DNA from 2 places in the Aliiglaciecola sp. 2_MG-2023 genome. Region 1 is predicted to be linked to the other one. Evidence: predicted binding sites of a transcription regulator. Region 1 holds the regulator's gene; the other holds the start of a gene.
The links. The regulator sigma-54, encoded in region 1, starts transcription at its own class of promoters, with help from an activator protein. The targets are predictions, from matches to a motif close to GTTGGCACGNNNNTNGNNT.
Positions count from the first base shown of each region.

Region 2: the regulator sigma-54 is predicted to act here: its motif matches at 10,753-10,771, upstream of Q4567_RS07875 (PEP-CTERM sorting domain-containing protein).

Region 1 is NZ_JAUORY010000020.1:73,158-88,514, reverse strand. It holds gene Q4567_RS17370 (trypsin-like peptidase domain-containing protein) at 1-573, shown strand, start outside; gene Q4567_RS17365 (hypothetical protein) at 615-1,070, shown strand; gene murA (UDP-N-acetylglucosamine 1-carboxyvinyltransferase) at 1,076-2,335, opposite strand; gene Q4567_RS17355 (BolA family protein) at 2,347-2,604, opposite strand; gene Q4567_RS17350 (lipid asymmetry maintenance protein MlaB) at 2,633-2,956, opposite strand; gene Q4567_RS17345 (ABC transporter substrate-binding protein) at 2,957-3,604, opposite strand; gene mlaD (outer membrane lipid asymmetry maintenance protein MlaD) at 3,630-4,097, opposite strand; gene mlaE (lipid asymmetry maintenance ABC transporter permease subunit MlaE) at 4,108-4,884, opposite strand; gene Q4567_RS17330 (ATP-binding cassette domain-containing protein) at 4,884-5,681, opposite strand; gene Q4567_RS17325 (calcium/sodium antiporter) at 6,135-7,091, shown strand; gene Q4567_RS17320 (KpsF/GutQ family sugar-phosphate isomerase) at 7,108-8,076, shown strand; gene kdsC (3-deoxy-manno-octulosonate-8-phosphatase KdsC) at 8,076-8,630, shown strand; gene lptC (LPS export ABC transporter periplasmic protein LptC) at 8,627-9,187, shown strand; gene lptA (lipopolysaccharide transport periplasmic protein LptA) at 9,174-9,731, shown strand; gene lptB (LPS export ABC transporter ATP-binding protein) at 9,731-10,456, shown strand; gene Q4567_RS17295 (RNA polymerase factor sigma-54) at 10,518-11,996, shown strand; gene hpf (ribosome hibernation promoting factor) at 12,024-12,311, shown strand; gene ptsN (PTS IIA-like nitrogen regulatory protein PtsN) at 12,330-12,776, shown strand; gene rapZ (RNase adapter RapZ) at 12,773-13,618, shown strand; gene Q4567_RS17275 (HPr family phosphocarrier protein) at 13,615-13,890, shown strand; gene mgtE (magnesium transporter) at 13,979-15,337, shown strand.
Region 2 is NZ_JAUORY010000006.1:10,265-25,621, reverse strand. It holds gene Q4567_RS07925 (phytoene desaturase family protein) at 1-7, shown strand, start outside; gene Q4567_RS07920 (nitrilase-related carbon-nitrogen hydrolase) at 52-1,206, shown strand; gene Q4567_RS07915 (hypothetical protein) at 1,214-1,480, shown strand; gene Q4567_RS07910 (thiamine pyrophosphate-dependent enzyme) at 1,477-3,117, shown strand; gene hisC (histidinol-phosphate transaminase) at 3,194-4,279, shown strand; gene Q4567_RS07900 (aldehyde dehydrogenase) at 4,341-5,813, shown strand; gene uxuA (mannonate dehydratase) at 5,831-7,009, shown strand; gene Q4567_RS07890 (hypothetical protein) at 7,143-7,442, shown strand; gene Q4567_RS07885 (DUF819 domain-containing protein) at 7,615-8,742, shown strand; gene Q4567_RS07880 (SDR family NAD(P)-dependent oxidoreductase) at 8,850-9,707, shown strand; partial or broken gene Q4567_RS22250 (glycosyl hydrolase) at 10,383-10,622, opposite strand; gene Q4567_RS07875 (PEP-CTERM sorting domain-containing protein) at 10,822-11,358, shown strand; gene Q4567_RS07870 (hypothetical protein) at 11,517-11,702, opposite strand; gene Q4567_RS07865 (hypothetical protein) at 11,715-11,879, opposite strand; tRNA gene Q4567_RS07860 (tRNA-Arg) at 12,007-12,083, opposite strand; gene Q4567_RS07855 (TetR/AcrR family transcriptional regulator) at 12,355-12,939, opposite strand; gene Q4567_RS07850 (heme biosynthesis protein HemY) at 13,168-14,340, opposite strand; gene Q4567_RS07845 (uroporphyrinogen-III C-methyltransferase) at 14,337-15,357, opposite strand, start outside.

The DNA.
Region 1 (15,357 bases):
GTTTTAGCCATAGGTAACCCATTGAATATTGGCCAGACCATTACCCAAGGCATCATTAGTCGTTCGGGCCACACCATTACCCAAAATTTCAGAGAGTTTATTCAAACCGATGCGGTAATGCATGAAGGTAACTCTGGCGGCGCTTTGGTCGATAGCAACGGCGTTTTAATTGGTATTAATAACGCCAACTTCAAAACTTTGGATAGTCAACGCAGAGTGATTGATGTGAACGGCATCTTTTTCGCGGTACCTTACACATTGGCTCGTCGAGTCATGGATGAAATCATCGAAAATGGTAAGGCAACTCATGGACAACTTGGTTTTACTGGTGGTATCGATCCTAATCTAGCCGGCATAGTTGTTACCAACGTTGCCCCTGGAGGCCCTGCTGAATTGGCAGGTTTACAACAATACGATATCATTTTATCGATGAATCAAGTTGAGTTAGAAACATTGGATCAAACTTTCGACATGATTGCGAAAAGCCGCCCTGGTGAGCAATTAGATTTGTCGATATCTCGCAATGGTAAAGTTATCAATATTAAAGTGACGGTTGGCGAAGCTAGCACTTAACAGAAATTCAGTTATTGAAGTTAGTAAGGAAGTTTTAAACTATGGAAAATCCCTATAGCGCACCGAAAAGCGACATGGGCCAATCGTTATCCACTGACAGCACCTCAATCTTTTCACCGAATCAGATAACCTTAGGCGCTTTTATCGGTGGTCCTCTGGCCGCAGTATACTTTTTATATCAGAATTTTTCTGCTTTGAATCAGTTCGATAAAGCTCAACAAACCCTACGATGGGGGTTATCTTTGTGCTTGGTTTTTATCTGCTTATTGCCGATTATTCCTGAGAACTTCCCAAATACAGTTATTCCTATTGTCTATTGTATTGTTGCCCGTCAGATAGCTGAAAAACACCAGTGCAGTAAACAACAAATAATCGAAAGTGATTTGTTTAGATTTCAATCCAATTGGCGAGTTTTGGTTATTACTGTTACTGCACTAATACTGTTAATGGTATTGGTCATACCGGTGATTTTCGCGTTTGAAATGTTCAGCGCCTAACGTGGTTAACTGATACGTTGTATGTTGGCGCCCAATTTGGTCAATTTAGTCTCGATATGCTCGTAACCACGATCTAAATGATAAATTCGATCGACTATGGTTTCGCCTTTAGCGACTAAGCCGGCAATAATCAAGCTGGCAGAAGCCCGCAAATCAGTTGCCATTACTTGTGCCCCAGTAAGCTGCTCTACTCCTTCACAAACCGCGTTATTGGTTTCTAGGGATATTTTAGCGCCCATCCGCTGTAACTCTGGTACATGCATGAATCGGTTTTCAAATATAGTTTCAGTCACTACACCAGTACCGTCGGCCACACAATTTAACGCCATAAATTGCGCTTGCATATCCGTTGGAAATCCAGGATGAGGAGCGGTTTTAATATTGACACTTTTAGGGCGTTTACCATGCATATTCAATGACACCCAGTCTTCACCAGTTTCAATATCAGCTCCGGCCTGAGTTAATTTAGTCAGCACAGCATCTAGGGTATGTGGTGCAGCATTCGTACAGCGGATATTTCCCCCTGTTACTGCCGCAGCAACTAAAAAGGTCCCAGTCTCTATTCGGTCTGGTAAAACCCGATAGTGACAGCCTTGAAGACGTTTAACGCCGACAATTTTAATACTGTCGGTACCCGCTCCTGTGATTTTCGCTCCCATGCGATTTAAACAATTGGCTAAATCTACAATCTCAGGTTCTCGTGCGGCATTTTCCAACACGGTTTGACCATCAGCCAATGTCGCCGCCATCATCAAATTTTCAGTCGCGCCAACGCTGACAATATCCATGAAGATATGCGCTCCTTTGAGACGCCCATCGACTTCAGCACGCACATATCCCGCATCGACGCTGATCTTAGCGCCCATCTGTTTTAAGCCTTCAAGATGCAAATTCACAGGACGAGCACCTATGGCGCAACCTCCAGGTAAAGATACATTGGCTTTACCATACTTGGCTAACAAAGGGCCAAGCACAAGAATTGATGCGCGCATGGTTTTTACCAACTCATAAGAGGCGGTCATATTGTTAATCTTACTCGGGTCCAATTCTAACTCTTGGTTATCATGACGTTGCGCTTTTACGCCCAAACCACCCAGCAATTTGATGCTAGTGTTGATGTCCCTAAGGTGCGGAACATTGTCAAAAAAACAAGAAGAGTCCGCCAAAATACACGACATTAATATTGGTAGCGCGGCGTTTTTCGCACCGGATATCACCACATCCCCATGCAACGCAGGGCTGGTATTTATACTAAGTTTATCCATGATGCGCGAAGTTATTGGGGCACATTGAACATACGTTCACGTTGCCATTGCTTTTCGGAAAAGGTTTTTATGGAAATAGCGTGCATAGTGCCATCGGCAATTTGCTCTTTTAACGGGCCATAAATAAATTGCTGCTTTTTAACTCGACTCATGCTTTCAAATTTATCGCTTACAGCAATAATTTGAAAATGGGAGCCTTCACTAGTTACATGAACTTCGGCTAATTCCAACTGCTCTTTTAGCAGATCTGCTATTTGTTGATTATCCATTTGTACTCTTTCGATTGATAAATTTCGGCTATTGTATCGACAAAATAGTGCTAACGTTGCTTAAATTGGCAAGTTTTATTAATCCTTCAGGCAAGTTAAGCAATTCTAGAGGCACATTTTCCGATTTACAGTTTTTCGATAGCCGCATAACCCAGGCCAATCCAGCTGTATCAACCTGATTCACTCCGGCAAAATCGACCTGTAGTGTTGATGCGTTTGTCTTACAGGTTTGAATGTCACTTTGTTGTTGCGGCCAACACTTCATTACCGTATCGCGATTTAAATCACCTTTTAAATAAAAGGCGCCGCTATTACTTGTTGTAACTTCAATCGCGTTTGATTGCTCAGCCACTTAAGCCTCTTTCTTTTCAAGCGAAATAGGTTGTTCTATTTTCTCACGCATTAACTCAATGACTTTGTCGATGCCTTGTTGACGTAAAATGCTTTCGAATTCACTTTGTTTCGAAGACAACATACTGATTCCCTCAGCAACCATATCGTAAGCTTTCCATTCGTTGGTTTTTCTGTCTTTTCTAACTTTAAACGCAATCTTAATGTCTGGACGTTTTCCGTCTTTTACTATGGCTCGAACTGTCACGCTGCGCTCATCTTCAAAATCAGACTCAGGCTCGAACTCTACAGTTTGGTCGTCGTAATAGCCCATAGCCACTGCATAAGTGGTGACCAGGTATTCTCTAAAAACAGCAACGAATTCTTGTAGTTGCGCCTTTTCAGCTTTAGTAACGTATTTACCTAAAACCTTGAACGCAGAAAACTTATAGTCAACATGGGGTAACAATTCTTCTTTCATGATCACCCGCAATACTTCCGGATCTTCAGAAATTTTTTGCTTTTCACGTTTGATGCGGTCAAAAGTCTGAGACGCAACATCTTTTACCATGCTGTATGGGTTAGTCTCATCAATGGTTTGCCCGTGAGCATTTAAACCAATCGTCAACAATGCGATTGACGCTATCTTTATTAAAAACCTGTTTCTCATAATTTTTCCCAACGAGATTGGCAGCTTAGTCACTGCCTTTACTAAATAAAAATTGACCTATTAGATCTTCTAAAACGAGCGCTGATTTAGTGTCGGCAATATAGTCACCATCAGCTAGATTTTCGATATCATCGATAGTGAACCCCGGTTGAAATCCCACATACTGCTCGCCCAATAAACCAGAGGTTAAAATCGATGCTGAACTGGTTTCTGGAAATTGGTTATAGGTAGTAGAAATACTCAAGGTAACTACGGGTGTAAAGTCTTTTGGATCCAATTTAATTTTCTCGACTCGACCAATCACAACGCCGCCCACTTTTACCGAAGAACGCTCTTTTAAACCACCAATGTTGTCAAACTTGGCATACAGGGTATAAGTATCTCCCTGCCCCACAGAACCTCGACTGGCTACGTTTAGTGCTAACATTAGTGAGGCTGCAATCGCCATTGCAACAAACAATCCAACTAATACTTCAACTTTCCTTGATGTCATGCTCAATTCCTCACTCTATTCCAAACATAATTGCGGTTAAAACGAAATCTAATCCAAGTACAGCCAATGATGAATACACTACGGTTTGTGTTGTCGCTGCACTTATTCCTTCCGAAGTAGGCACTGAGTCGTATCCTTTGAAGATAGCGATCCAGGTGATCACAAACGCAAAGAAAACACTTTTAATGACACCATTCATCACGTCTTCGTTCCATTCAACGGTAGACTGCATGATTGACCAGTAACTTCCCACGTCAACACCAAGCCATTCAACACCAACTAAGTGTCCACCTAAAATACCTACCGCACTAAAAATCATAGTCAACATCGGCATTGATATTAAACCAGCCCAGAGCCTAGGAGCGACTACTCGACGTAGCGGATCAACGGCCATCATTTCTAAACTACTCAGTTGTTCTGTGGCTTTCATCAAACCGATTTCAGCGGTTAACGCCGAACCAGCGCGGCCAGCAAACAGCAATGCTGTAACAACAGGTCCTAGCTCTCGTAAAATAGACAAGGCAACCATAGGGCCTAAGCTACCTTCAGCACCATAATCAACTAAAATAGTATAGCCTTGCAGCGCCATAACCATGCCAATAAACAAACCAGAAACGATAATAATGGAAAGTGACTGCACACCAACCACGTAAACTTGTTTTATCGTCAATGAGATATTTTTAATTTGAGGGGCAGCTAACACTGCTCCCATAAGCATACCGGTCGCTCGCCCAATGGCTGCAAATCGATCAAGTGTTGATTGTCCAAGTTTTGCTAACCAATCCACTAACTCACTCCTAAAAATTCTTGCTCCAGCGATTTCGCTGGATAGTGGAATGGCACAGGTCCATCTGCTTCACCACGTAAAAATTGTTGCACTAACGCTGAGTCGCTTTGCTTAATTTCCTCAGGAGTCCCTGAGCCAATAATTTTCTTTTCGGCCAGAATGTAAACATGATCGGCGATACTCATCACTTCTTTTACATCGTGGGTTACCACCACACTGGTCAAATTCAACGCGTTATTTAATTCTTTAATCAGTTTAACCAGTACACCCATAGATATCGGATCTTGTCCGGCAAAGGGTTCATCGTACAAAATCAACTCAGGATCTAATGCAATAGCCCGAGCAAGCGCTGCTCGACGCGCCATTCCGCCAGATAATTCACTGGGCATTAAATTGACTGCACCGCGTAGCCCTACCGCTTGAAGTTTTAATAAAACAATGGTTTTAATTAAATCCTCAGACAAGTTACTGTGTTCACGCAAAGGATATGCAATGTTGTCGAAAACACTGATATCTGTAAATAAAGCACCACTTTGGAACAACATACTCATCTGACGGCGAACATGAAATAATCGTTTACGGCTCATTCCTGGAATGGATTCACCACGAAATTGAATATCACCACTGTTGGGGCGCAACTGCCCACCAATCAGTTTTAAAAGCGTTGTTTTACCGATCCCACTAGGACCCATTATTGCCGTGGTTTTCCCTTCTGGTATGTGTAACGAAATATTGTCGTAAATTACACGGTTACCACGTTTAAAGGTCAAACTATCTATTTCTATTAAATTTTTCACCGAAACTCCGAGTGGCCTGGATGAGTAGACACGACAAATACCTAAAATGTTTCAACCGATGCGACGATTTGAGGCCATTTTATCGTTTTTCAAGGTTAATAAACAATTATTCCACTCAAAATGACCAAAATTAATCACGCTATTTAAATGAATGATAACAGTATAGATTATGGGGCGTTATTGACTAACTGCTTCGATTTGTAACAAAGCGTAACGCAAAACGAATTGTATCTGTTGTTGTGGCTATAATATTTTAGATAACACCTATTCAGCCTTGATATAAATTGATAGGTCACAATATCTTGATCAAAGATTGTAAATACAAAGTAAAGGTCCGTTTAGATAAGTAAAATTATGGCTTATCTGAGACGATAAATTATTATTGTAAAGTCATTAGGAATTACATATGTATTTTGCGATAATCATATCATTGTTTTTTAAAGAAATAGTCAAGTGATATTAGAAATCCTTATTTTTATAGCCGGTCTAGCTGTTCTTAGCTGGAGCGCCGACAAATTTGTTTATGGTGCCTCAGCACTCGCCACCAACATTGGCGTTTCGCCCATGGTTATTGGATTAACAATAGTTGCCATGGGCTCATCTGCGCCTGAAATAGTTGTCTCAGCGACAGCATCTTTAAATAATAACCCTGATACCGCTGTCGGAAATGCCATTGGTTCTAATATTACTAATATTGCCTTGGTACTGGGTATAACCGCGATATTAAAGCCATTGATGGTTTCAAGTAGTACGATTAAGCGCGAACTTCCTGTTCTGTTATCTGTGACTTTGTTGGCCGTTTACTTTTTAGCAGATGGTCATTTAAGCTTTATTGAAGGTTTAGTGTTAATCGCTTTATTTGTGTTTACGATTGGGGGGTTAACCTGGATATCTCTAAGTGCTGAAAAAAATGATCCATTGCACACAGAAACCGCCGATGAAATTCCCCGCGATGTACCGCCATCAAAAGCTATTTTTTGGGTTGTTTTAGGGCTTATCTTCCTCCCCTTGAGCGCGCACTTCATGGTTGACTCTGCTGTTCATATCGCAAGATACTTGGGAATGAGTGAATTACTTATTGGGTTAACCATTATAGCGCTCGGTACTAGTTTACCGGAATTGGCAGCCTGTATAGCCGGAGTATTGAAAGGCGAAGACGATCTCGTATTAGGCAATATCATTGGTTCAAACATTTTCAATATTCTTGCCGTATTGGCTATGCCTGGACTTATATCCCCAGGAATAATAGACGAAAATGTCGCCAATCGAGATATGTACGCCATGTTATTCGTGACCGTCTTACTTATTTTATTTAGTTTTAATATCCGAGGCACAAGGCAAATAAACCGTTGGGAAGGTGTAGCCTTCGTCGTTTGTTATCTAGCCTATTGCGCATTCTTGTTTATGTAAATAAAGGGAATTAACTATGTCTTCAGATTATATCGCATCGGCACTTAAGGTTTTGGAAATAGAGTCTAAAGCGATTCTACAGTTGCGAGAATATATTGATGAAAGTTTTGAAAGAAGTTGTCAAATCATTCAAAACTGTAAAGGAAAAGTGGTTGTTTGTGGCATGGGGAAATCAGGTCATATAGGCCATAAAATTGCCGCCACGCTAGCCAGCACTGGCACCCCCGCCTTTTTCATGCATCCTGGAGAAGCTAACCATGGTGATTTAGGGATGATAACCAACCAGGATGTATTGTTGGCTATTTCTAACTCTGGTGAAACGGCGGAGTTACTGAATTTAATCCCCGTGGTTAAACGAATGGAAGTCCCCATCATTTCAATGACAAACAGTACTACCAGCTCGTTAGGTAAACACTCTGATGAAGTACTGTGTATTAAGGTAGAACAAGAAGCCTGTTCGTTAGGGTTAGCACCAACCGCCAGTACGACTGCAACTTTGGCAATGGGTGATGCATTAGCTATAGCATTATTAAACGCCAGTGGGTTTACCTCCGCCGATTTTGCGCTGTCTCATCCAGGTGGAAGCTTAGGTCGTAGGCTGTTATTAACAATTGCAGATATCATGCATACAGGTGATGAGTTACCCTTAGTGAAATTAGATCAAACCGTGCGCAATGCTTTGTTCGAAATTTCTCGAAAAGGGCTAGGAATGACAGGAATAATAGACGAAACTGGCAAGTTGGTTGGGATTTTTACAGATGGTGACTTGCGCCGCATCCTTGACGATAGGATTGATATACACTCAACCCCAGTTTCTGAGGTAATGACAGCTAACAGCAAAACGGGTCGACCGGAAATGTTAGCAGTTGAAGGACTTAATTTGATGGAGAAATACAGTATCAATTCAATGTTTGCAGTAGATCATGAAAATAAGCCAGTTGGCGCATTAAATATGCATATGTTACTAAAAGCCGGAGTTGTTTAGTGTCAATTATTGAAACCCTTTATGGTCCAGTTAATAACCATTTCATTAATAAGCTTAGTAAAATTAAATTACTGGTGTGTGACGTAGATGGCATCTTCTCTGATGGCAGCATTTTTATGGGAAACAATGGTGAAGAACTTAAAGCGTTTCATACACTTGATGGCTATGGCGTAAAGTCAATGTTGGAAATTGGCATTGATGTGGCAATAGTCACTGGTCGCCAGTCCGCCATTGTGGAAAATAGAATGTCAGCCCTAGGCGTGTCTCTGATCATTCAAGGTGTCGAAGACAAAAAGACCGCAGTACATAAACTCAAAACGGGATTAAACCTGAAAAAAGAGAATATCGCGTCAATGGGTGATGATATGCCTGATGTAGGTATGTTTGAACAAAGCAGTGTGTCGATCAGTGTTCCTAATGGCCACCCATATGTGAAATCAGTGGCAGAATATGTCACTAAAACAACTGGTGGTGCTGGCGCAGTGAGAGAAATCTGTGATCTAATTTTGTTTGCCAACAACAAATTAAATCGTATTTACGGTAGTAGTGTATGAATCGTATCACCCTAAGCATTGGCATCTTGTTTGTGCTAGTCTTGATGGTATATGTGCCAGGGTGGATGGGTTCAGATCCAGAACAGACAGATTCTAGTAATGAAGATTCCTGGCAGCCTAATTATCAGGCGAGAAATATGCGCAGCACTCTTTACAATGAAAACGGCGAAGTGAATCATCAGGTATTCGCGCTTAAAATGGAACATTATCAAATCCTAGGCTTCACTTTATTCAGCCAACCTAAATACACCATCTATGTTTCCGATGAGCAAACGCCTTGGCATGTAGAAGCTGAGGAAGGCACGCTGTATGAAGATAATCGAATTCAATTAGAAACTGATGTAGAGATTAGAAGCCTCGATGAATCGGGATTTGTGCAAACAATCAGAACCCAGTTTTTAGAAATTAATTTAGTCGATAAAACAATGATGTCTGACGAACCGGTTGAGATAAACGGGAAAGATTTCATTGTTAAAAGTAACGGTTTTGTAGCAAATTTAACTACACAGGAATATGAACTTAAAAATCATGTGCAAACTCAATATGCGCCGCGTTAGCGCTTTATTTATTAGCTTAATGTTCAGCGCCGCTATTATTGCCGGTGAGAACGATTTTAGCTTGCCAATCAAAGTTGACTCAAAGTCGAATTTTTTTGATGGCAAAACCAAAACGTCGATATTTAGAAAAGACGTCAAAATCACCCAAGGTAGCCTTGAAATTTTGGCTGACGAAGTCGAGGTTATTGCGGGTTTAGGGGAAGGTAAAGAAGTTTTTATTGCCCGAGGTAAACCAGCAAAATACAGCCAAACCCTCGATGATGGCAGTAATATTAGCGCCGCGGCCAATGAAATTAAATATGAAGTATCGAATCGTACTCTGACACTCAATGGTGCAGCCGAATTAAATCAGGATAGTAGCCTTGTTAAAGGTGAATCGATTCAATTTAATATGGAATTAGAGCAATTGATAGCAGAAAGTGACGGCAACGCAGAAGGCGGTGTCACTGCCATTTTCCAACCCGAAAGCATTCGCAATCGGCAAACTGACGACACTAAAAAAACTGAAGAAGAGCAAGACAAGTTGCAGGATGAAAAACCTTAATGGCAACGTTAAAAGCGACCAATTTAGCGAAGTCTTATAAATCTCGGCAAGTGGTGCGAGATGTAAGCATTGAAGTTTCTACTGGACAGATTGTTGGCCTGTTAGGTCCCAATGGTGCTGGTAAAACGACCACCTTCTATATGATTGTTGGGTTAGTGCCACTCGATAAAGGCGAGATTTATATTGATCAGACCGAGTTAACCTTACAACCCATGCACATCCGTGCACGAAAAGGAATTGGTTATCTTCCTCAAGAATCATCTATATTTCGTAAGTTAACCGTTTACCAAAATATCATGGCAATTTTGCAAACCCGAAAAGAATTAAGTTCTGATCAGCGAGAAGAGCAAGCGGATGCATTATTGGATGAATTCAATATTAACCATATTCGTAACAGCCTTGGCATGAGTTTATCAGGCGGGGAGCGCAGAAGAGTCGAGATCGCTCGTGCATTAGCGGCCGCCCCTGAGTTTATTCTATTGGATGAACCCTTTGCTGGTGTTGACCCGATTTCAGTAAACGATATAAAAAAAATAATTCAACACCTACGCGATAGAGGTATTGGTGTATTAATAACTGATCATAATGTGCGTGAAACGCTAGACGTGTGTGAAAAAGCGTATATTGTGAGTCATGGTGAATTGATAGCTTCTGGAACCGCAGAAGAAGTTTTAAATAATCAACAAGTCAGAGATGTATACCTTGGCGAGCAATTCAAGCTATAGTAGAGGTATGTTGTTTTTAACCAAAGCTTTGTGGCTAAACAAGTAAGAATAAAAAAACTAAATGAAACCCTCGTTACAATTAAAATTCAGCCAGCAACTAACAATGACGCCTCAATTGCAACAGGCTATACGTCTATTGCAATTATCAACGCTGGATTTACAACAGGAAATACAGGAAGCGTTAGAATCGAATCCACTTTTAGAAGTAGAAGACGGTTCAGATATCCCTACTGGGGATTCCGCTTTAGCAGACAGTAATGACAAGTTCTCAGAGGAGACGGTATCCGCAAGTTCTGATTCCATGGATACAAACGAGGCATTAGAAAAAGCAGATATCCCAGACGAATTACCCATAGATAGCACATGGGACGAATATATCAGTGCCTCCTCAGCCCCCGCCTCAATAAGCGGTGGTAGTGGCGGCGATGACGACCAAATTTTCCAAGGTGAAACAACCGAAAATATTCAAGATCACCTATTGTGGCAGATGCGCTTAACGCCTTTTTCTGAAGTTGATACTGCCATAGCAATCGCAATTATCGACTCTATTGATGAGTCTGGTTACCTCACTATCAGCACCGAAGATGTTCTTGCTAGTCTCGACCATGAAGAGGTTGAACTTGATGAGGTGGAATGCGTTTTAAAACGTATTCAAATGTTCGACCCTATTGGTTCAGGCTCAAGAAATCCGCAAGAATGTTTAATGGTACAAATGAATCAATTTGCACCTGACACCCCTTGGTTAAATGAAGCTAAGTTATTGATCAGCGAATATGCTGACTTATTAGGCAGTAAAGATTACCGAACTTTAATGCGTAAAACTCGTCTAAAAGAAGACGAATTACGAGAAGCTATGCGGTTATTGCAAACACTCAATCCACGCCCTGGTAGTTCATTGTTAATCGGTGAATCTGAATACGTCATTCCAGATGTTTCAGTGATGAAGAAAAATGGTCGTTGGCAAGTTGAGCTAAATCCCGATAGTTTGCCTAAGCTGAATGTAAATCAGCAATATGCGGCAATGAGCCGGAACGCTAAAAACACCAGTGATAGTCAATTTATTCGGTCGCATATGCAAGAAGCCAAGTGGTTTATAAAAAGTCTAGAGAGTCGTAATGACACTTTACTCAAAGTCGCAAACTGCATTGTTCAGCAGCAGGTTGGTTTTTTTGAGCATGGACCTGAAATGATGAAACCAATGGTGTTAAATGATGTCGCAGAAATGGTAGATATGCATGAATCAACTATTTCCCGTGTTACCACACAGAAATATATGCATACGCCTAGAGGAATTTATGAACTTAAATACTTTTTCTCCAGCCATGTAGCAACTGATTCTGGAGGAGAGTGCTCCTCAACGGCAATTCGCGCATTAATTAAAAAACTCGTCGCAGCAGAGCTTCCTACCAAGCCTCTTAGCGACAGTAAGATTGCTGATCTACTGGCAGACCAAGGTATTCAGGTCGCCCGTAGGACAATAGCAAAATACCGGGAGTCTTTATCGATCCCACCGTCTAACCAACGCAAGAGCCTGCTGTAGGCTCAACAACAGAAGGAATACGCTAATATGCAAATTAACCTTACTGGCCATCATGTAGAAATTACAGATTCTTTGCGAGATTATGTAGACAATAAATTTACAAAGCTAGAAAGGCATTTTGATCATATCAACAATGTCCATGTCATTCTTAATGTCGAGAAGCTTAATCAAAAAGCTGAAGCGACAGTTCATCTTAGCGGAGGTGAAGTATTTGCAACCTCAGAGCACAACGATATGTACGCAGCAATTGACGGATTGATAGATAAGCTTGATCGACAGGTAATCAAGCACAAGGAAAAAATTAAGCGTCATTAACATATATTAGATTAATTAATGGAAATTAAAGACATCCTTTCCCCTGACTGCACAAGTTGTGCAGTCCAGGGGACAAGTAAAAAACGAATTCTTGAAACTATCAGCCTGATAGCGGCAGAAAAAATCGATGACATTGATCAGACAACGATTTTAAATAGTCTGGTTAGCCGCGAAAAGATGGGCAGCACAGGAATCGGGAATGGTATTGCATTGCCACACGGTAGACTTTCGGGTTTAAAGGATGTGGTCGCAGTTCTAATCACCAGTGATCCTTCTATCAACTTTGACGCTGTGGATAATTGTCCTGTGGACATATTTTTCGCAATTTTAGTACCTGAAGATAAAGCCGCCGGACACCTGCAAACCTTAGCAACCATCGCGACAAAATTAAGTGATAAGGAAATTCTGAAACGTATTCGTCGTGCAGAAGATAATGCTCAGTTATACGAGGCAATCGTTGCATGAAACTGATAATTATTAGTGGCCGCTCTGGTTCAGGAAAGTCTATTGCACTGAGGTCTTTAGAAGACTTAGGTTACTATTGTGTCGACAATATCCCAGTTAACCTATTACCGACTCTAACCCATACGGTTATGGATGAATATGACCAAGTGGCCGTGAGTATCGATGTTAGAAACCTTCCCAAGGTACCTGGTGAATTAGTCGAAATTCTTGATTATTTGCCTGCCACTTGGGACATGACCATAGTCTATTTAGATGCCAGTGATGACATGCTGATAAAACGCTTCAGCGAAACTCGTCGACTGCATCCGTTATCTCGTCAAAACAAATCTCTTTCGGATGCGATTCAGGCAGAGGGTCAACTGTTAGCCCCTATTGCGGAACGCGCCGACTTATATCTAGATACAGACAAACTTTCGGTGCATCAATTAGCTGAATTGGTTCGAGAGCGAATTCTAGGCAAGAAAAGCTCTAGGCTAGTTTTGGTATTTGAATCCTTCGGTTTTAAATACGGCATTCCTAAAGACGCCGATTATGTATTCGATGCGCGATTTTTACCTAACCCACATTGGGAGCCAGACTTAAAGCACCTCAGTGGATTAGACTCTCCGGTCGAGATATTTTTAGGCTCACAGCCAATAGTGACGAAATTTATCTGGCAAATTCAAAATCTCATTTCAACTTGGCTTCCTCATCTAGAAAGAAACAATCGTAGTTACGTGACAGTAGCAATCGGTTGTACTGGAGGCCAACATCGCTCAGTTTATGTGGCTGAGTCACTCGCTAAAACATTTTCAGCGTCTCACCCAGATGTTCAAATAAGGCACCGAGAGTTAAATCGATGAATCGATTTGAAAAGCAAATAGTCATCGTTAACAAACTTGGATTACACGCAAGAGCGGCTACTGAATTAGTCAAAGTAGCCAATCAATTTGATGCCGTTGTTACCCTAGTTCAAGGGGAGAAATCGGCTTCCGCAAATAGTGTATTGGGCTTGATGATGTTAGAAAGCTCCCAAGGCAAAGAAGTTAACGTCATTAGCGAAGGAGTCGATGCTGAACACGCCCTTGCCGCGATTGAAAAACTCATAGTTGAGAAATTTCACGAAAACGAATAGTTAAGCAATGTGCAAATAATTGCTGACCTGCTGCCCTTAGTCCTCTAGACTATTAGTATTAGTAGTTTTTTCATTGAGCTGCATATTCATGGCAGAAGCATTAGAGGTTAAACACGCCCAACGACAACTGAAGGCTATCAATCAAGCCTTGGCCAGTGGTCGCTTTATGCATGTCCGCAAAACAATTCACGACATGCCAGCTTGCGACATCGCCCTTCTTCTAGAGTCTTCCCCAAGCAAATCAAGAACTGAACTGTGGGAAATGTTGGACTCCGATTTTTATGGCGATGTATTAGAAGAACTGTCCGAAGATGTACGTAATGGCATCATCGGACAAATGCTTCCAGACAAAGTTGTTGATGCCCTAGAAGACATGGAGATTGATAACTTAGCGGAAACGTTAAGCAGTTTACCGCAATCGGTCTCAAAAGACGTGCTGAAATCGATGGATGAGCAAGACCGTCAGCGCGCAGAAAAAGCCCTTTCTTATGGTGAGGATACCGCCGGGTTCATTATGAATACCGACACCATAACCCTACGCAGCGATGTAAACATTGATGTCATTCTGCGTTACTTGCGACTCAAAGGTGAAATTCCAGAAAGCACTGACACATTTTATGTTGTGAGTCGAAATGACACCTTAATTGGAACTGTACCAGTCACTAAGCTTCTAACGGCTCTGCCAGACTCCAGTATTGAAGATATTATGGATGAGGAAGCTGAAGCCATCCCCGTTGATATGCCAGAAACAGAAGTGGCAAAATTATTCGAACGCTATAACTGGCTGTCAGCACCGGTAGTCGATTCTAGCCGACAACTATTGGGTCGTATCACCATAGATGATGTAGTGGATATTATTCGCGAAGACGCCGAACACTCTATGATGAGTATGGCCGGTTTGGATGATGAAGAAGATACCTTCGCCCCGGTATTGCAAAGTACGCAGCGGCGTTCAGTATGGTTGGCCGTAAATCTAGTAACGGCACTTCTTGCCGCAGCCGTAAGTGATCTTTTTGAAGCAACACTAAGCCAAATGGCAGTGTTAGCTATTCTCAATACAATTGTCCCAAGTATGGGCGGAGTAGCAGGCAATCAAACACTAACCTTGGTTATTCGTGGTATGGCGCTAGGCCACGTAAGTGCTGATAACTCAAGATGGTTGGTGAGCAAAGAATTAGCCATTGGATTTTTTAATGGTGCGATTTGGGCGGTGTTAATTGCATCGGTCATTGCCATTTGGAAACAAGATTGGATGTTAGGAGGAGTCATTGCCTTTGCCATGATGATCAATATGGTTGCCGCTGGTTTAGCCGGAGCAACCTTACCATTGGTAATGAAAAAGTTGAAAATAGATCCTGCCCTAGCAGGAAGTGTAATTTTAACCACCATTACTGACGTCGTAGGTATTTTTGCCTTTTTAGGTACAGCCACTTTGTTGCTTGTTTAGTTTTAGGAAATAAAACGATT
Region 2 (15,357 bases), on a different contig from region 1:
CTTTTAAAACCACTAATTCAGTAACTAATAAGAGATTATAGGAAGTTTGTTATGCCTAGAAAAAAAATTGAGCCTTATACCGCATTGGTTATACAGCCAGAAGTAACAGTCGTCAGTGATAAGGAAGGAATAAAACTAAATCTAGATAGAGTCAAAAATCTAATCCATTTTGGTGTTGGTTACCACTGGGAAGTTCCAGTACGTTTGGTTGTTTTACCTGAATACTTTATGCAAGGTGTTGGTACACCCGGTAAAGGTGAAAGTACAATTAATGATGCCATGAAACGAGCGGTGACAATTCCTGGCCCTGAGATTGATCAACTAGGAGAAATTGCAAAAGAATACGGTTTATATATTTGCGGTGGTGGTGTAGTGGAACAAGTAGAAGAATTTCCTGACCGCTGGTTCAATACGAATTTTATTGTTGGGCCTTGTGGCAATGTTGTACTTAAATATCACAAATGGCATATCAATGCGTCGTTAGGTTTGGGCACGAGTCCACATGATATATTTGACGAATATTGCGCTCATTTTGGTGGTGGCATAAAAGATTTGTTTCCTGTCATTGATACCGAAATTGGTAAATTAGGTACCATGACCTGCCATGATGGCTGTACACCAGAGGTCAGTCGTGCTTTAGGATACAACGGCGCGGAAGTCATTTTGCATCCAGGAGCGATTCAAGAATTTGAAGGCGTTTCAGAGCCTTGGGACTTCTGGAAGTTTACTCGTCGTACTCGCGCTCACGACAATATGTGTTACTTACTGGGCGCTAACTGGGGAAGTGTAAATTACGAATATTACCCTAAAGCATTTTGTCCTGGCCATTCTTTTGCCATTGATTACACCGGACTAATGTTACGTGAAGCACCGTATCCGAATGAGCAAGTCTTGTCTGTAACCATTGATATTGAAGCGCTTCGTCATCACCGAACCCGAGTGAACCACAACAATTGGATAGATGTACGCACCGAAGGGTTTAGAGAAATGTATACCAATCCGATTTATCCAGCAAACCGCTTTCCTTCTGGAAAACCACCAAAAGCTCTAGTTGATAAAATTTCTATATGCAAAGAAGTTTTTGATAATTTGTACGCACGAGGACAATTTACCCCACCACATGGTTATGAACCTGAAGATATCTCTGAGTTATTGCAGTCCAGAATAGATTATGCACAGGAAACGGGACGCCTAAAAAAAGGGTGATAACTATATGAAAGTTATAAGTAAGCTAGCAGATATTGATTTTGAATTCGGACATTTTGAATACAAAAAAGATCATTTAATTATTCATAGTCATAAAGATTCAAAGATGCAGAGTAGGGTCTATGTAAGTCCCAATGACGTCGTAACAGCAATGGGAAAAGCTCTAAAAGTACCAAAGGTTTGGGTATATATCTTATTTTTTCCATTTTTTTTAATACGCTATCGTAGGCGCCATGCTGCGAAAATGGCGAGTAAACAAGGTAATAAATCATGACAAAAATGACAGGTGCTGTAGCCATTATAAAGTCTTTGAAAAATAACGGGGTGGATACCATTTTTGGCCTGCCTGGTGGGCAATTGGATCACCTTTTTGATGCAATGTATCACGAGGGGAAAGATCTCAAACTGATTCATTCACGTCATGAGCAAGGTGCAGCATATATGGCCTACGGCTATGCCAAATCGACAGGTAACGTTGGTGTTTATACTGTTGTGCCAGGTCCAGGTTTATTAAATTCAACCGGAGCTTTATGCACGGCATGGGGAAACTATAGTCCTGTTTTGTGTATATCAGGTCAGATACCTTCTACAGGTATTGGTAAAGGGTACGGCGATTTACATGAGATTCCAGATCAAATGGGAATGATTAGTAATATAACAAAATATCAAGCTCATATAGGTCACCCCTCTGAAGCACCCGAAGTTATAGAGGAGTCATTCAAACAACTGACAACTGGTTGTCCTCAACCTGTAGCAATTGAAATGCCAATGGACACCATGGGTTTAAATGCAGAAGTCAATTTATTAACTGCGGTTGAACATCCTAAACGAGCGATAGATCACGCTCAAATTAAAGATGCAATTCAAATGTTGCTGAAATCTGAAAAACCGATGATTGTAGTTGGATCTGGCGCGATTGAAGCTGCCGATGAGATTAATAGGCTTGCCGAAACCCTACAAATACCGGTAATGGCATGTCGGAGTGGAAAAGGTATTGTACCGAGTGAAAGCTATCTAAGCGCTAATTTTCCAATGGGACACAGGTTATGGGGAGAAGCGGATGCTGTACTCGCGATAGGAACTCGATTGCATTGGCCCTTGGTAATGTGGGGGAATGATGAAGATTTAAATATTATTCGTGTCGATATTGATCCTCAACAGATAACCAGAATTTGCACACCAGAAATTGGCATTGTTGGCGACGCAAAGCAAGTTACCGCAGCTATGAACGATATTTTAGAGCGAGAAAGCTTCGAAGTTACGTCTCGTAAAGATGAATTACTAAAGTTGAAATCAGTTGTTGACGCAGAAATCAAAGAAAAAGTAGGCCCTCAAATGGCTTATCTCGAGGTAATTCGTGAAGAGTTACCAGAAGATGGAATTTTTGTTGATGAAGTTACACAAGTCGGCTTCGTGTCTTGGTATGGCTTCCCTGTGAATAAACCAAGACAACATATAAGTGCTGGCTATCAAGGAACACTTGGTTACGGTTATGCTACTGCACTCGGTGTTATGGCGGGTAACATGGATAAACGAGTTATCCAGATAAGTGGTGATGGGGGCATCATGTTTAATGTGCAGGAAATAGCAACAGCGGTGCAGTACAAACTACCTTTAGTTACAATTATCTTCAATGATTCACGCTTTACTAATGTGCAGCGCCAACAGAAAGAGTGGTTTGATAATCGAGTTATTTGTTCTGATTTAACCAATCCAGATTTTGTTCAATTAGCTGAAAGCTTTGGTGCAGCCGGTTTCAAAGCGAACGATCCTGAGTCAATGCGCACCGCTATTCGTGCTGCTTTTGAGCAAGATGGTCCTTCAATCATCGAGGTGATAATCGATGACTTTTTCCCCGCACCCTGGCCTTTTCTAATGATGCCTCAGAATAGAAAAGAAGTGTGTAAGTAAGTTTAAAAATAAATTAGCAATGCCGCAATTTGAAAAAAGCTGGTATTGCTGATTTATTCTCTAATGGATATATAAAATGACTAAACCAAAACCTAACTCTTCCATTTTACGCATAAATGCATACAAGCAAGGAAAAAGTAATATTGAAGGGGTAAAAAAACCACTCAAATTGTCATCCAATGAATCCTCTCATGGTCCCTGTGAGGAGGCGGTAAATGCGTTTATAAAAAGTGCCTCTAGTTTGAATCGATACCCAGATGGAAGCCAAACAGAGTTGCGTGAGGCAATTGCTGAGACTTTCAAGTTAAACGTAAACAAAATAATGTGTGGTAACGGTTCAGAAGAACTTATTCAACTGGTCGTGAGAGCCTATCTGTCTCAAGGAGATGAGGCATTATTGAGTGAAAATGGCTTTATTATGAGCAATATTCATTGCTTAGCTCAAGGAGCCGAGCTAGTCATCGCACCGGAAAAAAACCATAAAGTTGATGTAGATGCATTGCTGAAACGGGTTACTGAAAAAACTAAGTTTTGCACTATAGCTAATCCAAATAACCCAACAGGAACCTTCATTTCAGAGGAGGAGATGCGACGCTTACATGCAGGGCTACCTAAGGACTGTATATTCTTAATTGACAACGCATATTCAGAATACGTTGATAATGAAGACTTTAGTGATGGTATCTCTTTAGTTGAGGAGTTTGACAACGTAATAATGACAAGAACGTTTTCAAAAATATATGGTTTATCTGCCTTACGCATTGGCTGGATGTATAGTTCTCAGGAGGTTCATGACTATATTCAACGGATTAGAACCCCCTTCAATGCAAACTCTGCAGCAATGGCGGCAGCAACTGCAGCGGTTAAATCAATTGACTATGTCGCTAAGATTAAAAAACTTAATCGTGTTTCTTTAAATTACGTTACTCAAAAATTGACTGAGTTAGGTATTGAAGTTGTGCCGAGTGTTGCCAACTTTTATTTGTTGGATTTTACCAATGTTGCTCAAAAATCAGCAACCGAGGCTGCTAAATTTCTTCAATCAAAAGGCATAATTCCTAGACCTGCAGGTAACGATAGCTCCTTTTTACGCATTACCGTTGGATTAGAAAATGAGAACCAAGCTGTAATTGATGTTTTAACTGATTATATGCAGCAATAGATTACGCTTGATTTTTGTTAACTAAATTTAATTTAAAGCAATTACCTATTGAGGGTGCACGATGGATACTGTAGAGCAACGACTAAATCAACCTCAAAAATTACTGATCAATGGAAAATGGTTTTTATCTTCTAACAAACAAATGTCAGAAGTCATTAATCCATCTTCAGGAAGTGTAATATCTTCTGCCGCGGTTGCTACTGACAAGGATGTTGACCGTGCTGTAGAAGCGGCTAGGGCGACTTTCGAACGTGGTGACTGGAAAGGGTTAACACCGAGTGAAAGAGGAAAAACACTCTGGAAAATAGCAGATTTATTAGAGAAGTATGGTGATGAAATCGCCACGCTAGAGATGTTAAATGTAGGCAAAAAATATTCTTCGGCTAGATATGGTGAAGTTTCATTTGCTGCAGATTGCTTTCGCTATTACGCCGGGTGGTGTACTAAAATTGAAGGAAGCACCAAAACCATGTCGGTTATTCCAGGGCAAGATTTTCATGCTTATACTCAACGTGAACCCATTGGTGTTGCAGCCCTTATCGTTCCGTGGAACGGACCTTTAGTGCAAGCCGCATGGAAAATTGCTCCCGCATTAGCGTCTGGGTGTAGCTGTATTCTCAAACCCGCAATGGAAACACCATTATCTGCGATGAAATTAGCTGAAATAATAATGGAAGCGGGTGTTCCCGCAGGCGTTTTCAATGTTGTGCTGGGGGAAGGCGTGGGTGCAGGTCAAGCGTTAGCTAAACATCCTGGTGTAGATAAAATTTCGTTTACTGGCTCCACTGAGGTAGGCAAAAGAATACTAGATTCAGCAAAAGGCAATCTTAAAAAGGTATCGCTTGAATTAGGGGGGAAATCAGCAATGGTTGTTTTTCCTGATGCAAATGTTGAAGAAGCAAGTCAAGGAGCTATTGATGCGATCTTTTCCAATGCTGGACAAGTATGCGTAGCTGCTTCGCGTTTATTTGTTCACGAAGATATTTATGCAGAATTTATCGCAAATATCAAAACCAAAACTGAGGCTATTAGAGTTGGCCCCAGTGACGATGAAAGCACCGATATGGGGCCCGTAATTAGTGCGCGACAGTTCTCCAGTATTAGCTACTACATTGAAAAAGGGATAAGTGAAGGAGCTACACTGCTTAGTGGGGGAATACCTAAATCATCAACCGGTGGATACTTTATACAGCCAACAATATTTGTAGACGTCACTGCAGATATGACCATTGTTCGTGAAGAGATTTTTGGACCAGTTTTAGTAGTTCAAATTTTTAACGACGAAAGTGATGTACAAGAAATGGCAAATGACTCTGAGTACGGGTTAGCTGCGAGTATTTGGACTAAAGACGTTAGTCGAGCTCATAAAATGGCCGCAGCTTTGAAAGCTGGACTAGTGTGGGTCAATTGCCACGGAATTCCTGATATGGCTGTACCTTTTGGAGGCTACAAAGAGTCCGGGTGGGGCAGAGAAAATGGATATGAAGCGTTGCTTCAATATACAGAGTTAAAGTCTGTCGTCGTCAAACTATAAAAAGAGGAACTAATACAATGCAGCAAACATGGCGTTGGTTTGGAGCAGATGACTCGGTGAGTTTAACGCAAATCAAACAGGCAGGGGCTACCGGAGTTGTCAGTGCTTTACACCAAATCCCCACAGGAGAAGTTTGGTCTTATGAGGATATACTAGAACGTAAACGGCTAATAGAAGAGCAGGGCTTACAATGGAGTGTAGTGGAAAGTGTTCCTGTTCATAATGATATAAAAAGCCGCCAAGGGAACTACAAACAATATATTAAGAATTATAAAGAAACTATTAAAAATCTATCAAGCGCAGGCATTTATACCCTTTGTTACAACTTTATGCCCGTTGTTGATTGGACTCGAACAAACCTTAACTATCAACTTCCAAACCAAGCTCAGGCCTTACGTTTTGAAATGACAGAATTCGCAGCATATGACATTTTTATTTTGAAACGTAAAAATGCTTCTGTTGATTATACTCCTGAAATTTTATCTGCAGCTAAGCATAAGTTTGCTCAAATGAATGCTGGTCAAATTAGATCTCTAGAAAAGAATATTATTGCAGGTTTACCAGGAGGGGAAGGTTCTTATACACGCAGTAAAATTAAGCAACAAATAGAACTGTTTATTGATCTTGGTGAAAATAATTTTAGAGAAAATTTAATAGATTTCCTTAAGGACGTTATACCAGTCGCTGAAGAGTATAAAGTAAAAATGTGCATTCACCCCGATGATCCTCCTTTTCCATTATTTGGTTTACCACGAGTTGTCTCTACTGCCGATGACGCAAGAGCCATAATATCGGCAGTACCAAGTCATTACAATGGACTAACTTTTTGTGCCGGATCTTTCGGGGCACGCGCTGATAATGATTTAGTCGCGATGGTTAAAGAATTTGGTTCGTCAATTCACTTTGTTCATTTACGTAACGTAATACGTTATAACGATGGTTCATTTTATGAATCCGATCACCTAACGGGTGACAACGATATGATTTCCTTAATTAAAGCAATTGTATTGGAAGAGCGGAGGCGTAAACAGCAAAAGTGCGCTGATTCTAGTATTCCTATTCGTCCAGACCATGGGCATTTAATGGGGGATGAAATAAATAGGGAGAATATAAACCCTGGTTACTCTTATGCTGGTCGAATGAAAAGTTTAGCTGAGTTGCGTGGAGTGATATTTGCCATAGAGCAGATTAATTAGCGGTGTTTAGCGCTCGAAATGAAGTTGCCTCTAGCAATGGAGACTGAACAACCCTACAGATTATATGGATATGTTATTTAAGTTAACTATGCAGAGAATTTGTAGGGTATAAATTGAATCATGGACCTCTTTTATGCTTACAGAAAAACGATTTTTTGAATTAACTAGAAACAATACAGCTGCTATTAAAAAAGGCTGTGCGAGTTATAACAATTCGAATGCCTACATTTTTGAGCCTATTAGTTTAGCCAGAGTGACAGCTCTTTCCGAAATACTTGGGATGGAAAAAAAACAGCTCGTTAATGAAATGATTAGTTGTGCTTTGGGTGACGCTCACAATGGTTTTCTATCAGCTTTTGATGATAAGGAAAAGCGAGAGGAAATGGATCATTTGCTTAAATCTAGAGTGAAAGAACTGCTTAATAAAAGCTAAATTAGTATTTTACGGTTTGTAACTTACTTAATCCATAAATAAACACTCTTTGATTTTAATGTTCACATTTATCCCATTATTTATGCTGTGTTAGATGTAATTTAGTCATTTGAGAATAAGTTAACACCATCCAGTTATAGTTGGGTGAACCTATTAGGAGATGTATCTACCTATGATTTCTGGAGACAATATAGCAGCTGTTTGTTCAGTGATATTTGGTTTAGCTTGGTTCGGCTTTTGGATTGATAACTTTGCGATAGGCAAAAAAATATCGGGGGTGGTTTGTATACTTGGACTAGGAATGCTTTTTTCAAACTTGCAGCTTATTCCATTTAATAGTCCTGTTTATGATTTTGTTGGAAGTAATTTAGTTCCTTTAGCTATTCCTTTGTTGTTATTTAAAAGCAACTTACTTTCCATTTTTAAAGAAAGTGGTGCCGTATTGGTCATTTTTTGTATCGCATCAATGACAACAGTATTTGGCGCTATTCTTGGTTTTTATATTTTTGATCTTGGTAATATTGGGCCTAAAGTAGCTGGAGCATACACCGGAGGCTATGTAGGTGGTGCGGTCAATTTTTTGGCCGTTTCTCAAGTTGTTGAAATGAGTACGGACGAATTTAGTGCGGCTATTAGCGCCAGTAGCATCGTTAGTATCATAGCCCTTATGATTTTACTGGCTATACCCTCAACAAAATGGATTACAAAGCATTTTTCTTCATTCAAAGAGGGAGAGTTAAAAGATCAACCTGACAGTAAAGAAATTAATGAGCATAAAGTAAACTTCAATTTGACGCATATTTCTGGTGCTATTTGCTTGAGCTTTGTTATCTGTGCTTTATCAGAATACTTAGCAAATAGCATAGGTTTTAAACAATATTCTTTTTTGATAATTACTGCATTAACTCTACTCATAGCGAATGTATTCCCAAAAACGATGGGCCAATTAAAGGGAGAGTTTGAGACTGGTATTTTATTAATGTATTTATTCTTTGCGGTAGTTGGTATTGGCACTGACATGTCAGTATTTATTGGGGCTGCAATCAAACTATTTTTCTATGGAATGTTTATTATTTTCATCCATCTTACAGTAACTTTTCTATTGGCTAAATGGTTCAAATTCGATTTGAAAGAAACATTAGTTGCATCTGCAGCAGCTCTAGTTGGCCCCGCGGTTACCGCCGCAATAGCAACCTCCAACAATTGGCGTACCTTAGTCACTCCGGGAATTATGTGCGGTATTTTAGGGTATGCAATTGCAACTTTTATCGGAGTTACAGTTACAACTTTCTTAAGCTAAGAGTTTTTAAAGTAAGAAAATTAAACTTATAAGTATTATCTACAATATCGAGAGTTTGCCTTATTGATGGGATTAAATGTCTTGTTTATAAATTGGGAGAGACGGAAGTGGCGACAATTTTAATTACTGGTACCGGCTCAGGTCTAGGTGCTTCTCTAGCATCAGAGTTAGCTAACGACGGACACACAATAATAGCAACGGTAAGGTCGTTGATTCCGGATAACTTTCCAGAAATTAAACCTAGCAGTTTGGGAACGATAAAATTCATGCAGATGGATGTGACGAAAATTGCTGAGATAAAAGGTGTAATGAAACAGTTATCAGACAGTAAATTAACTATTGATACTGTAATTCTAAATGCGGCACACTATCCAATCGGAACAATTGAAAGCGCTAATTATGAATATATTAAACAATGTTTTGAGGTTAATTATTGGGGGAACATAAACGTTATAAGAGAGGTAATGCCTTTTCTCCGGCAACAGCGCTATGGCAAAATTATTGGAGTAAGCTCATTGTCTTCAGCTGTAGGTTTACCTTGCGATGGACATTACTCTGCCAGTAAAGCCGCTATGGATAGAATGTTGGAAAGTTTAAGGTATGAAGTATCTGCTTTTGGAATTCAAGTTAGCTCAATTCAACCTGCTTCATTTGCATCTAATTTATTCAAATCATTAACTAACGAGAAGATTGAGGATGGTCCTTATTCGCAACTTATAGAGCATTGGATGCGAAGTATATCCAATGCAGAAGGTGAAAATGGAAAATACCTTGAAGAGATTCATAATACTATACGTAAGATAATCGCAAACGGACAACCTGAGTTTTTATATACGGTAGGAGCTAAAGCGACTGAGATAGCAGCATTGTTGGCATCCATGTCATCTAAAGAGCGTGAAGAAGCTATTCTCAATTGGTCCGACACTGATTGGTGGGCGAATAGTAAGATAAAGGCCAAGCTCTAATATCGTCGCACAATCTTGCATTTACACTAAAGTGAGCCTCTTCGAAATTACTTGCTATCATTTAGCATAATGACTTAGCGAGAAAACTAGAATCCTAAATGCCAACTTGGAATTAATCGGCTACGATAATCAGTTATACATCAATTCTTGTGATGCTCAATCATATCGCGAACAAACTTGACTTCATTGTGTCTAGCACAAAAATACGTAATTTCCTAATGTTAGTTTAATAGAGATTATATAAGAATCGCTGATGTTTTATTTATCAAACTTACCTTGCACTTTGTTGCGTGATTAGACAAGTTAGTAAATAAATGAAGCATGACTTGGCGCGATCACTTAACACACGCCTCTGTTTCGTGACCCGCTAAAGTTATTCTAATTTGTCCAGAAAAATTAGTCGAACAATGAATTCAAATCTACAGGCTGCTTGTGATGGTTTAGGAGGCGTTAAATCGTGAAATGGTTATTTTTAAGTCGTCAGACAGCCAAGCTCACCTCGCGCTAACGTCATCTCAGTCATATGCGCTCACTGCGTTCGGTAATGAGCTTTGATAAGACAGCGCGATAATGGCGCACTCGGTGAAAAGCGTCTACATCGCGTATATCAAGTGATTGATAGTTTCATGGTCACAAGCCGAATTACTACGATTAACACCTTTGGTCTAGATCACGTCACGGAATGGCCAAAAAACATTGGTTAAAATTAACCAATATAGGCCCCTGCGAAAAGAGTATGCCCACTATGTCGACATAGTTATCACTTGGATACCAATTGCTAGCTAAGCTTTGTGCAGGGGTATAAACCCAAATTAAATTGTTTATACCATGAGTGTTAGTCATGCGGTCGTACATTAAATCCATAGTTCTTTTAACGCTTTTTGGTCCAACTGCTCCCCACCAAAATCTTGCTCCTTCAGCTTCATGTCATGGGCGTCATAAAATAGGGATATCGGCATCAGTAAACTTTTTCAGTTCGGCAGAAATAGTGTCAGATAGTTTTACACTTAAAGGTAAATCACACCGTAAGTCTTTGATTTAATTGGTAGACATGAATTTTGCTAAATTAGATAATTAAATATAGATTCATAACAAACAGAAGTGTGATTAAACAATGAAAACATTCTATAGTTTTTTAAAAGTATTAGTTTTGGTATCTGCAGGATTAACAAGTACTGCGCAAGCAGCACTCATTTATGACTTTTCATATGAGTTTGATGGGTTTACCAGCATTGATGGTACCCTTGAAGGCACGCCTACTGGGGGTGTTGTTACTGTAAGCGATGTAATGGGGACTATTTCGTCAACTGGAGGAACGCTTGGTGTAAGTACATTCTCCTTTGATACATCACTAGGTGGTTTCCATATTTCTGGAGATTCTGATGGCGATTCAGGAACATTTTCTCTTGATGGGAGTTTTTTCGACCTAGCAGTTGTCTTTTTACCTGAAAGTAATAACTGTTTGAATGGTAATGGCTTTTGTCTGATTGGCACATTTGCATCTGTATTAACACCTTCTGGTAGTGAAAGTTATACATTAAATGCCGCAAATTTCACAGTGTCCGAACAGGTCGTATCTGAGCCTAGCACCCTAGCGATAATCGGCCTCAGCCTAGCAGTAATAGGTTTTGCTCGCCGTAAAAAAGCGTAATACATACTCTGTTATCAAAACCGATTGCGATCGGTTTTTTTGTGCCTGCAATTTGGCGATCATCAATTACCTGATCAGCCTAAAGTCGCAGTAAAAATTAAATTGACTAACTCAGGCCTTTTTCTTATCTAATTTCACCACTTCTGCTTTTTCTTCTGTCAACTGAGGTTCAGAATTTCATAGTGTTTGAACTGTACTATCAACGCCGGAACGATAGGTTTTAATAACACAGCGATCATCAGGGAAAGTACAATGGGTTGAATGAGGGCAATGCTCTGAATCGTACCCGCTTTTTCAGCCGCGGGAGTATACAAAGGCGGTTGATTTCCAAACACTCCCTCCAAATCAGGCTCCGGTTACCACCTAATCAATGCAGATGAAGCCTGAGTTTGATCCACGATTTCATTCAGTAAATCAACCATTGAAACTCTCAAAGCTGGTAATGTTACGACCCGTGACTTAGCCATTTTTTTACTGTCTAACGTTGCGCCTTCGGCTAAGTTGGCTGCGCATTGCTGCACTGACAGCAGCCATATTTTGGCTTGTTTTTGAAACCGGTGATGTAAAACATTCTTTGGCAGCGAGCAGGTGGAAAGCGTTACGTAAAAATGCAGATTTCAAACCGTTTTTAGCTTGTTAGCACGATAATGGCGCACCCGGCGAGATTCGAACTCACGACCTCTGCCTCCGGAGGGCAGCGCTCTATCCAGCTGAGCTACGGGTGCGCTGGAAGCAGGCGTGATCTTAATGAAAACCTAGGAATTTTCCACTGTTATTTTCAATTATCCTTAATCCTAGGCATTTTTTGCGAAATTATCGAGCTGAGGTTGATTTTTAAACTATAAAATAATAGTGATTACTAACTAACTTAGATAAAAACTTCTGGTTAGATTCAGTTATCGACATCTTGTGAATACGATGGAAATTTAGGCCTCATTTTTTTAAATTAATTTTTGTTTTCCTTTATGTTCTCTAAGCCTTCCTATTTTGAATATACTAACAATCAAACGCAGTGCAGAAAAATTCCAAAGTAGTATAAAGCTTGTCTTCGTCGGATTCAGATTTTACAGACAGGGCAATGCCGCGCATGAGGGTCATTAAAACATCGGCTAGTTCTTCTGGGTTTTCGGATTCTAATTTTTGTAAACGGATTTTTATATTTGTTTGTATTTCTGTTTGCTGTTTGGCTATTTCTTCTAGCAAAATTTTATTTCGACAAAAGAGGTTTCCTTGCAGAATTAAACAGCCGGATCTGTGATTGTCGTTTAGGTAAAATTCTAAACTCATTTCAAGGCAATTCCTGAACATTTCACTGGGGCTTTCTGATTCTTTTAGGGTCTGTTCAAGTTTTCCTAAAAACTGATTTTTATACAGTGCTAAGGCGCGTAGAAAAAGTGACTCTTTATTTCCATAGGTAGCATAAATAGAAGTAGCGGTTGCATTTAATGTTGAGCACAATTCGGCTACTGATACATTTTCAAATCCGTACCTTTGAAAGAGTGTTAGGGCTCTTTTTAGGCCTTCGTTGGTATCTAGTTTTCTCGGCCTGCCTCGTGTCGAGGAACTATTTGTATCATTCATTACATAATTTAGCTAATTGCTAGGAATATTAATTGTATTAAACGCTACAAAAAGCTATTTTACAAGGCTTTCGAGATAAATAAGGCGGGTTTTTTATAAATGTCGTACAAGCAAGTGACGGGGTGCTAGTGGATTTAATGTAATCATCACTACAATAATCTAAGAGGTTTTAAAATCGATTATTGTAGTGATTGATATAAAAATTGATAAGGCGCTTTTTCGGCGTCCTTAATCAGCGCTTAAAACGGTTTGTTTATAAAGTTCTAAGGCGTGAATATTGTCTTTTTGCGCCTCTTTGATTTGCGCTAAAAGCAACACATCGCGACGTTCATTTGCAAGCTTAATGGCCTTGGAAAGGGCCTTTTCGGCAAGCATATAATCGCCAGAATTATACGCAAGTTGTCCTAGAGTTGAGAGTATATCAACATTGGAATCGTCCTTTTTAAGCCACCCTTCTAGCTGTTTAATTGCACCATTTGTTTGGGTATTTTTGAGCTGTCGATAGAGATTATACAGTACCGGTATTGGACCACTTTTCTGGCTATTCACTAAAATTGTTTGTGCTTCTTCATACATCTCTTGATCGATCAATTGTTGAGAATAAGCTGCAACCTGACCGGATTCTTTGCGAACGCCTCTAGGTAAAGATTGCCATTTTTCCTTCAATTTTAACGCACCTTCTTTGCTGGCAATTTCTGCATATTCACCTTTTGATGCTTTTAATAACCAGTAATCGTATTCCTCTCCAAGTGGTTTTTTCCACTTTTTAACGTGCTCTTTTAACACCGTAAATTTCCCAGTTTGCTCTAGTGCTCTGGCCCATAATTTAATGATATTTGGATCTCGTTGGATCTTTTCTGAGGCTTCATTGATGTGTGTAAGTGCTTGCTCACCCTGATTTTCTAAGACCAAATCACGGATAAGGCATAGATTTGCGGCTAAAGCAGTTTTGTCTTTTTCTGCTGCTTCATACCATAACTCTCGAGCATCAACTTTGTTATTAAGCTGCGCTTCCACTTCGGCCAAAGCTAATAAGTTAATGCCGTCAAAATCTTCGTTACGTATTTTGTTTAGGGATTTTTTGGCTTCTAAAAAGTTTCCTTCTGCAAGTGAAATTAAGCCGTTGGTGAAAGCTTTTTGTTTACGTCTGCTGCTAAATCCGAACAACCAGTCTTGTGAGCCTGCTAAGATATCGATGAGCTTTTTAATCAGAATGATGGATAACCAAGTCACAAAAAACAAGCTAACAACTAAAACCACAAAGCCGAAAATGGAAACCTGATAAGTACCACTTTCAAGGGCGATTAGAAAATACCCTTGGTAATTAATTAGACCTGGACCTGCGTACAAACCTACGATAATGAGGCCGATGATAATTAACAGCAGAATGATTTTTTTCATAGTTCAAACTTCCCGTTTGAGAATGCGTTGCTCATTCGGTTTTCTAGGATATCTTGCAATGGTTTTGCGGCATCAAGTTGCTGAGGATATTTACGCGCGACTTCCGTTTCTTCGAGATTACGTAACGCGTCTAACATGCCCGCCACTTCAGTGGTTTCAAGATCATAATGCTGAACAATTAATCCTATCGCCCGTTGTAAACTTTGTTTAAACAGAGTGTCTTGCTCTTTCATTATTGCCGTTTGCGCTTGCATTAATGCAAAACGTAACTGCTCTTTGGCTAGCCACTGTTGTTGTTGTGATAATAAGGGTTCAACTGGTCCTTCATTGGCTTGATATTTAAAGTTGCTCTCAATATAGGCCCAAACTCTTGCCATTCCCGTGAGTTCTTCTGGCTCAAAACCCTTCACTTCTACTTCTGGTAACGACAAGGGTAGATTATTAACTTGTTGCACCATGCCTGATAACGACAAAGCGATAGAGGTTAATGAAACCTGATTGATCTGTTGAAGGTTTTGAATATCGCTGGCAATAAATTGTCTTACTGGTAATAAAGACGGATCCGCTAAATCTTGTAATCGGCTATCTGCTGCTTGCAGCATAGCCACGGCAGTGCGGACATCATTTTCCAACCAAAGTTTTCGACCGGCCATGCGGACCAAATAATCTGCTTCTGCTAATAACCAATCGGCCGGACGACGACCTGATACGTCTGCAAGATTTTTACTATTGGCTTGCGCTTGGGTCAATGCTTGGTTAGTTAATTCGTTTTGTTTGGCGATGGACTCTTCAAACTCTGTTTGTTGAGTACCTAACTGACGAGCCAATTGGTCAATTGTTCGACCTTGCTCTGAAATAGTTTCACTTTGCGCCGTCAAAGTTGCATTTTCATTATTTAACGTACTATTCCATTGTTGCCAAAACCAATAACCGGCAGCTGCAATAGCCAAGAGGCAAAGCAAATTAATTAATGTGACAAACCATAAAAATCCAGTCTTCGATTTACCTTTAGCTGGC